2 regions of the Caballeronia sp. RCC_10 genome follow, and region 2 is predicted to be linked to the other one. Evidence: riboswitches for the same ligand, from Rfam matches in the RefSeq annotation. Region 2 holds a riboswitch; the other holds the start of a gene.
The links. Region 2 has a riboswitch for thiamine pyrophosphate ahead of thiC (phosphomethylpyrimidine synthase ThiC). Riboswitches for the same ligand answer to the same signal wherever they lie in the genome.

Region 1: linked by a shared signal. The riboswitch ahead of AB6804_RS24535 (FAD-dependent oxidoreductase) and the one ahead of thiC (phosphomethylpyrimidine synthase ThiC) in region 2 are both predicted to bind thiamine pyrophosphate.

What each region holds. Positions count from the first base shown of each region.
Region 1 is NZ_JBFUPT010000018.1:72,366-75,779, forward strand. Features, by position in the region: gene AB6804_RS24530 (ABC transporter ATP-binding protein/permease) at 1-1,425, opposite strand, end outside; TPP riboswitch at 1,688-1,810, shown strand; gene AB6804_RS24535 (FAD-dependent oxidoreductase) at 1,978-3,114, shown strand; gene thiS (sulfur carrier protein ThiS) at 3,142-3,339, shown strand; gene AB6804_RS24545 (thiazole synthase) at 3,360-3,414, shown strand, end outside.
Region 2 is NZ_JBFUPT010000001.1:455,504-458,917, forward strand. Features, by position in the region: gene AB6804_RS02190 (DUF4397 domain-containing protein) at 1-59, opposite strand, end outside; gene AB6804_RS02195 (EamA family transporter) at 322-1,260, opposite strand; TPP riboswitch at 1,543-1,684, shown strand; gene thiC (phosphomethylpyrimidine synthase ThiC) at 1,818-3,414, shown strand, end outside.

The DNA of each region.
Region 1 (3,414 bases), on a different contig from region 2:
CTCGTCGGTGAACGTGCCGCCCGGCGACGGATACGACAGCGCCGCGCGCAACGTGCCGATCGGCAGATAACTTTGCTGCGGGATGAACATCATCTTCGCGTCGACCGGTGCGTCGATCGTGCCGTCGCCGAACGGCCACAAGCCCGCGAGCGCGCGCATCAACGTGCTCTTGCCCGATCCCGACGGCCCCACGACGAGCCATCGCGATCCCGGCTCGACCGATACATCCGCCACACGCGACAGCGGCGTGCCGTTGGGCAACGCGAGCAGCAAGCCGGTCGTCGTCAGTGAGTCCGTGCTCGTGTAATGCAGGTTGATGCCGCCGTGCTCCGTCGCGGGCGACGTCTCTTCCCGGATATGCGTCGAGCGCATCACCCGCTTGAATTCGCGCAGACGGTTGACAGTCGCGCGCCATTCAACCAGCGTCGAGTAACTGTTGATGAACCACGAAAACGAATCGCTGACCGTGCCGAACGCCGACGAGATCTGCATCAGCACGCCGAAAGAAAAAGCGCCCGCGAAGTAGCGCGGCGCGGCCACCATGATCGGGAAAATGATCGCGATCTGACCGTAGAAGCTCAGCACGAAGGTCATGCGCTTCGTGTACTTCATGATGAGCCACCAGTTGTCGCGGATGCGCTGGAAGATGCTCTTCGCGTTCGCGGTTTCGGTGGCGATGCCGTCATAGAACGCAATTTGCTCGGCGTTCTCACGCACGCGAATCAGCCCGAAACGGAAGTCCGCTTCCACCTTCTGCTGCTGATAGTTGATCGACACCAGCGGATGCCCGACCTTCTGAATGATCAGCGAGCCGAGAATCGCGTAGAGCGCGGCGGCCCAGACCATATAGCCCGGAATGACGATCGGCGTGCCGCCGAGCGTGAGTGTCAGCGCGCCGGCGATGGTCCACAGAATCGTGATGAAGGTGACGAGGGTGACGAGCGTCGAAAGCAGATCGAGCGACAGCGTGAGCGTGGTCGTCGCGAAGGACTGCAGGTCGTCGCTGATACGCTGGTCGGGGTTGTCGGCGAGGCGGTCGCGCTCGATTCGATAGAACGCGCGGTCGCCGAGCCATTGCTCGAGAAACCGGTTCGTGAGCCATTGCCGCCAGCGGAAAGCGAGCATCTGACGCAGATATCGCCCGTAGACCGCGAGCAAAATGTAGGCGAACGCGAGACCGGTGAAGATCAGCAACAAATGCGGGAAGTCGCGGACGTTCTTGTTCTGCAGCGCGTTGTAGAAGTCCGCGTTCCAGCTGTTGAGCCGCACGTTGATCCACACGACGGTCATGTTGATCGCGATAATCGCGACGAGCAGCCCCCACGCGAAGCCTCGTTCCTCGGATATCCAGTACGGTTTGATGAGGCTCCACGCCGAGACTTCGTCCGCCTTCTGCTGCGTGTTTTCGGGATTTGAGTTGGCCATGACCTTTCTGCTTGTGCGCCGGCTTGCCGGCGGGTTGACACGTGTCGCTGCGGGATCGGGCATGCGGCGATGTCGCGCGCAGCCGCTTCCAGCCTCGCAGATTGTTGGGACGTTCCCTTAACTGCCGCTTAATACGGTGCGATCGTTCGATGAACCGCGTTCGGGGCATTGTGCCAGAGTGAGGCAGCGGACGATCAACGCGGCAAGCGCGCGCGGGCAATCCCGGTTTGCAGCGGCTTCGGCTTTTATGCTCTAATGACTTTTGGCGAAACAGGGGTGCTTTGCGCGCGATCGGTATCGAATGAATCGAGCGCGGCGAGGCTGAGAGAGACCCTTTGCACCCGATCCGGGTAATACCGGCGAGGGAAGTTTCCGGAGAACGCGCGACACCTGCGCCTTTCCTCCAGGTTCTTCCAGTCTTCCTTTCCGTCCGGTGCGTCCTTCTCGCGCCGGGCCGGTCTCTCCGCTGTTTCGTCCTTGTTCGCGTGGGTTCGCCAATGGCCGCTTGTTGCGGTGCAAAGACGCGCCCGTCGCCAAAGGAGACATCGGATAGTGATTAGCATCGATCAGACCGCCGCAAAGCCCGACTTCGCCGTGATCGGCGGCGGGCTCGTCGGGCGGCTCGTCGCGTGGCAACTCGCGGGCGCGGGTCACGGCGTCGCGCTGTACGAGCGCGGCGACGAATCGGGCGCGCAGTCGGCGGCGTGGGTCGCCGCCGCGATGCTCGCGCCGCTCGCCGAAGCGACGAGCGCCGAGCCGCTGGTCGTCGAACTCGGCGCGGCGTCGCTCGCGCGGTGGCCGGATCTGCTCGCCGCGCTGCCCGAGCCGGTCTTCTTCCAGCGCAACGGCACGCTCGTCGTCTGGCATGGCGCGGATCGCGCGGAAGCGCCGCTTTTCGAGCGCCGGTTGCGCGCGAATGCGCCTGCCGCCTTGCTCGATGGCGGTTTCCTGAAGCTCGCCGGCGCGCAGCTCACGCAGGCGGAACCCGCGCTCGGCTCGCGTTTCGCGCAAGGCTGGCTGCTGCCGCACGAAGGCCAGCTCGACAACCGTCAGGCGCTCAAGGCGCTCGCGGCGGGGCTGGCGGCGCGCGGCGTGCAGACGCACTGGAACACGCCTGTCGATGCACTGCCCGATGCGCGATGGATCATCGATTGCCGTGGACTCGGCGGCAAGCCCGCGTGGCCCGCGCTGCGCGGCATTCGCGGCGAAGTGGCGCGTGTTCATGCGCCGGGCATCGGTCTTACGCGGCCGGTGCGGCTGCTGCATCCGCGCTATCCGCTCTATATCGCGCCGAAACAGGACGACCTCTATGTGATCGGCGCGACTGAAGTCGAAGGCGAGGACATGTCGCCCGTCAGCGTGCGATCGGCGCTGGAACTGCTGAGCGCGGCCTTCGCGGTCCATCCCGGATTCGGCGAGGCGCGCATCCTCGAACTCAACTCGCAATGCCGGCCGACGTTGCCGGATCATCGTCCGGCCATCGTATGGGATGGGGCGCGGATCATGCGCGTGAACGGGCTGTACCGGCATGGCTTCATGATCGCGCCCGAAGTCGCGGATTCCGCGTGCGCGCTCGCGGATGCGCTCGCCGGCGGAACGGTGCGTGACGCCGCTTCCTTCGACGACTTCCGCCGCCACGCACGATGGTCCGAACTGCTGCACGGCGCGTTCGAAACGACGACCGCATGACCGCGTGACCGACATCAGAGACAAAGCATGAACATCCACATCAATCAGCGCGAGTTCACGTTGCCCGACACGGCGACCGTTACCGACGCGCTCGCCGCCTTCGGCGCGAAGCCGCCGTTCGCGGTCGCGCTGAACGGCCAGTTCGTCGCGCGCGGCGAACACGGCACGAAGACGCTCAACACGGGCGACAAGCTCGACATCGTTTCGCCCGTCGCGGGCGGCTGAGTCCACTACCGAGGACGATCATGACCACACATCCCGCCGCCGATGCCCTGACGCTCTACGGCCAGTCGTTTCCGA
Region 2 (3,414 bases):
CAAGCGGACAGGATCGAAGCGACAGCGGCGAGCGCCGTCACAGTGCGGATGAGCTTCATATGCCACCTTCCTTGTTCTGATTGTCGATATCTGGATGGGCCGCTACGACGTGCCGTATCCCTTCGGAACGACACACGTCGCGGGCGCCGGACATGAGCAGCGTCTATGCCCAAGCGCCGTGCAAAAAAGCCGCAGGTCAGCTCGAATGCCTTGCCGGGCAAGGTTTCGTCAATCGTTAGAGGAATCGTTCGGGTCGCCTGAATGACCGCAACAGAGGAGCGGCGAGGCGCAATCCTTACCAATCGGGAAGGCAGGAAATGCTCAGGCTACTCCCCGCCGCCGGCGATCAAACCAGAACGACAACCCCACGCTAATCAGAATGACGACGGTAGCGACAACCGTCCACTGCGTGATGGCTTCCCCAAGCAGCACCGCCCCCAGCAGCACCGCAACGATCGGATTCACGTAGAGGCAACTCGTCGCGACGATCGTGCTGGTGTGGCGAATCAGAAAGTTATACGCGACGTACGCGGCCATCGACCCGATCAGCATCAGATACAGAAACGACACGCCCGCGCCAAAGCCGACATGCGTCAGACGCTCGCCCGCCATCAGCGCGATGCCCGTCGCAATCAGGCCACCCAGGCCGATCTGCAGCGCCGTCGACATCAGAAGATCGGACGGCTGTCTTAGCCGCCCCGCGAGATGCGCGCCGCCCGCCCAGAAGATCGCGGCGCAGAGAATCGCGAGCGTGCCGTGCGTCGAACCGGGCGAAGGATCGCCATGATTCAACACCACGATGCCCACAAGCCCGAGCGCCACCGCGAACCACTCCCCCTTCGCCACTGCGCGGCCGGCGAGCGCGGTGAAGATGGTCGCGAAGAGCGGCACGGTCGCCACCATGACCGCCGCCGTGCCGGTGCCGACAGTGCGCATGCCGTAGGCCATCATTCCGCTCGAAAGACCTTCGAGCAAGGTGCCGACGATCGCCGCATTGCGAACTTCATGCGCGCTCGGCAGCACCGCCTTGCGATGCAGACCGATCGCAAATAGCCCGATGCCCGCGCAGAGATTGCGCAGGCCGCCGAGCATCAGCGGCGGAAACGATTCGAGCGCCAGATGGATGCCGAGATAGGTCGATCCCCAGACGAGATAGACGACGGCGAGCGCGAGCACGACTTGTCCCCGGAAAGAGCGAGGCGCGCGAAACGGAAAGCGATCGGGAAAAGAGAACGGCAGACGCGGCATCGGAGTGGACATGCTCACTCCGCAAAAACCGCGTGGCGCATGGCGCTTGCGGAAACAACCGAAAAACTCACAGCGCGACGCCCGCACGACGGTGCAGGACGATGAAAACACAACGGCATGATGATGCGAAGGAAGGGCGGTCGAGAGGCGAACGAAGAGCGGCGGCGGTCGCGAAACCGCGCTTCGGGTAATCACCTAAAACGCGGCGCCCGCCATTATGCAGGAACGGCGCGACGCGATGCGGCCGTTTTCGGGATGGTTGTCAACGCACCACGGTGCGGTGTATCGTGGCGGCTGCTAACGCGGGGGTCCTGCGCTGCACATCGCGATTTCGAATCGGCACCACCGGTCGAATCGCCCGTGCCACGTGGGTGAGAAATACCCTTTGAACCTGATCTGGATAATGCCAGCGCAGGGAAGCGTTCGGGCACTGCGGCTCTCGAATGACCTACCGCCGCATCTTCAGCGCCCGACCTTTCCATCTCGTTCCTCCCTGTTTAGCTCCTGAGTCAGCCGAGCTTGCCCATGCTCGCGCTGGAATTTTCGTCCCTGCAGGAGACATACAGCACATGAATGCCAATCCGAAGTTTCTGTCTGAAAACGCTGTCGTCGATGCCGCCGCCATCGCGCCGCTGCCGAACTCGCGCAAGGTCTACGTGAGCGGATCGACACCGGACATCCGCGTGCCGATGCGCGAAATCACGCAATCCGATACGCCCGACGGCTTCGGCGGCGAGAAAAATCCGCCGGTGTACGTGTACGACACATCGGGTCCGTACACCGATCCCGACGCGAGCATCGACATCCGCTCCGGCCTGGCCGCACTGCGCGCCGGCTGGATCGAGAAGCGCGGCGACACCGAAGAACTCGCGGGCCTGTCGAGCGAATTCGGCCGCGAGCGCGCCGCCGATCCGAAGACCGCGGAACTGCGTTTCCCCGGCCTGCATCGCAAGCCGCGCCGCGCGGTCGCGGGCAAGAACGTCACGCAGATGCATTACGCACGCGCGGGCATCGTCACGCCCGAGATGGAATTCATCGCGATCCGCGAAAACCAGCGGCGCGCCGAGTATCTCGAAAGCCTGAAGGCGAGCGGTCCGAACGGCGAAAAGCTCGCGCAGATGATGGGCCGCCAGCATCCCGGCCAGGCGTTCGGCGCGGCAGCGTTCGGCAAGGACGCGCTGAAGGCGATCACGCCCGAGTTCGTGCGCGAGGAAGTGGCGCGCGGCCGCGCGATCATCCCCGCGAACATCAATCACCCGGAGAGCGAGCCGATGATCATCGGCCGCAACTTCCTCGTGAAGATCAACGCGAACATCGGCAATTCGGCGGTGAGCTCGTCGATCGGCGAAGAGGTCGACAAGATGACGTGGGCGATCCGCTGGGGCGGCGACACGGTGATGGACCTGTCGACCGGCAAGCACATCCACGAGACGCGCGAGTGGATCATCCGCAATTCGCCGGTGCCGATCGGCACGGTGCCGATCTATCAGGCGCTCGAGAAGGTCAACGGCAAGGCCGAAGACCTCACGTGGGAAATCTTCCGCGACACGCTGATCGAGCAGGCAGAACAAGGCGTCGATTACTTCACGATCCACGCCGGCGTGCGCCTGCAATACGTGCCGCTGACGGCGAACCGCATGACGGGCATCGTGTCGCGCGGCGGATCGATCATGGCGAAGTGGTGCCTCGCGCATCACAAGGAGAGCTTCATCTACGAGCACTTCGAGGACATCTGCGAAATCATGAAGCAATACGATGTCTCGTTCTCGCTCGGCGACGGCCTGCGCCCCGGCTCCATCTACGACGCCAACGACGAAGCCCAGCTCGGCGAACTGAAGACGCTCGGCGAACTGACGCAAGTCGCGTGGAAGCATGACGTGCAGGTGATGATCGAAGGTCCGGGCCACGTGCCGATGCAGCTCATCAAGGAGAACATGGACCTGCAGCTGCAATGGTGCGACGAGGCGCCCTTCTACACGCTCGGGCCGCTGACCACGGACATCGCACCGGGCTACGATCACATCACGTCGGGCATCGGCGCGGCGATGATCGGCTGGTTCGGCACCGCCATGCTCTGCTATGTCACGCCGAAGGAGCATCTCGGCTTGCCGAACAAGGACGACGTGAAGGAAGGCATCATCACGTACAAGCTCGCGGCGCACGCGG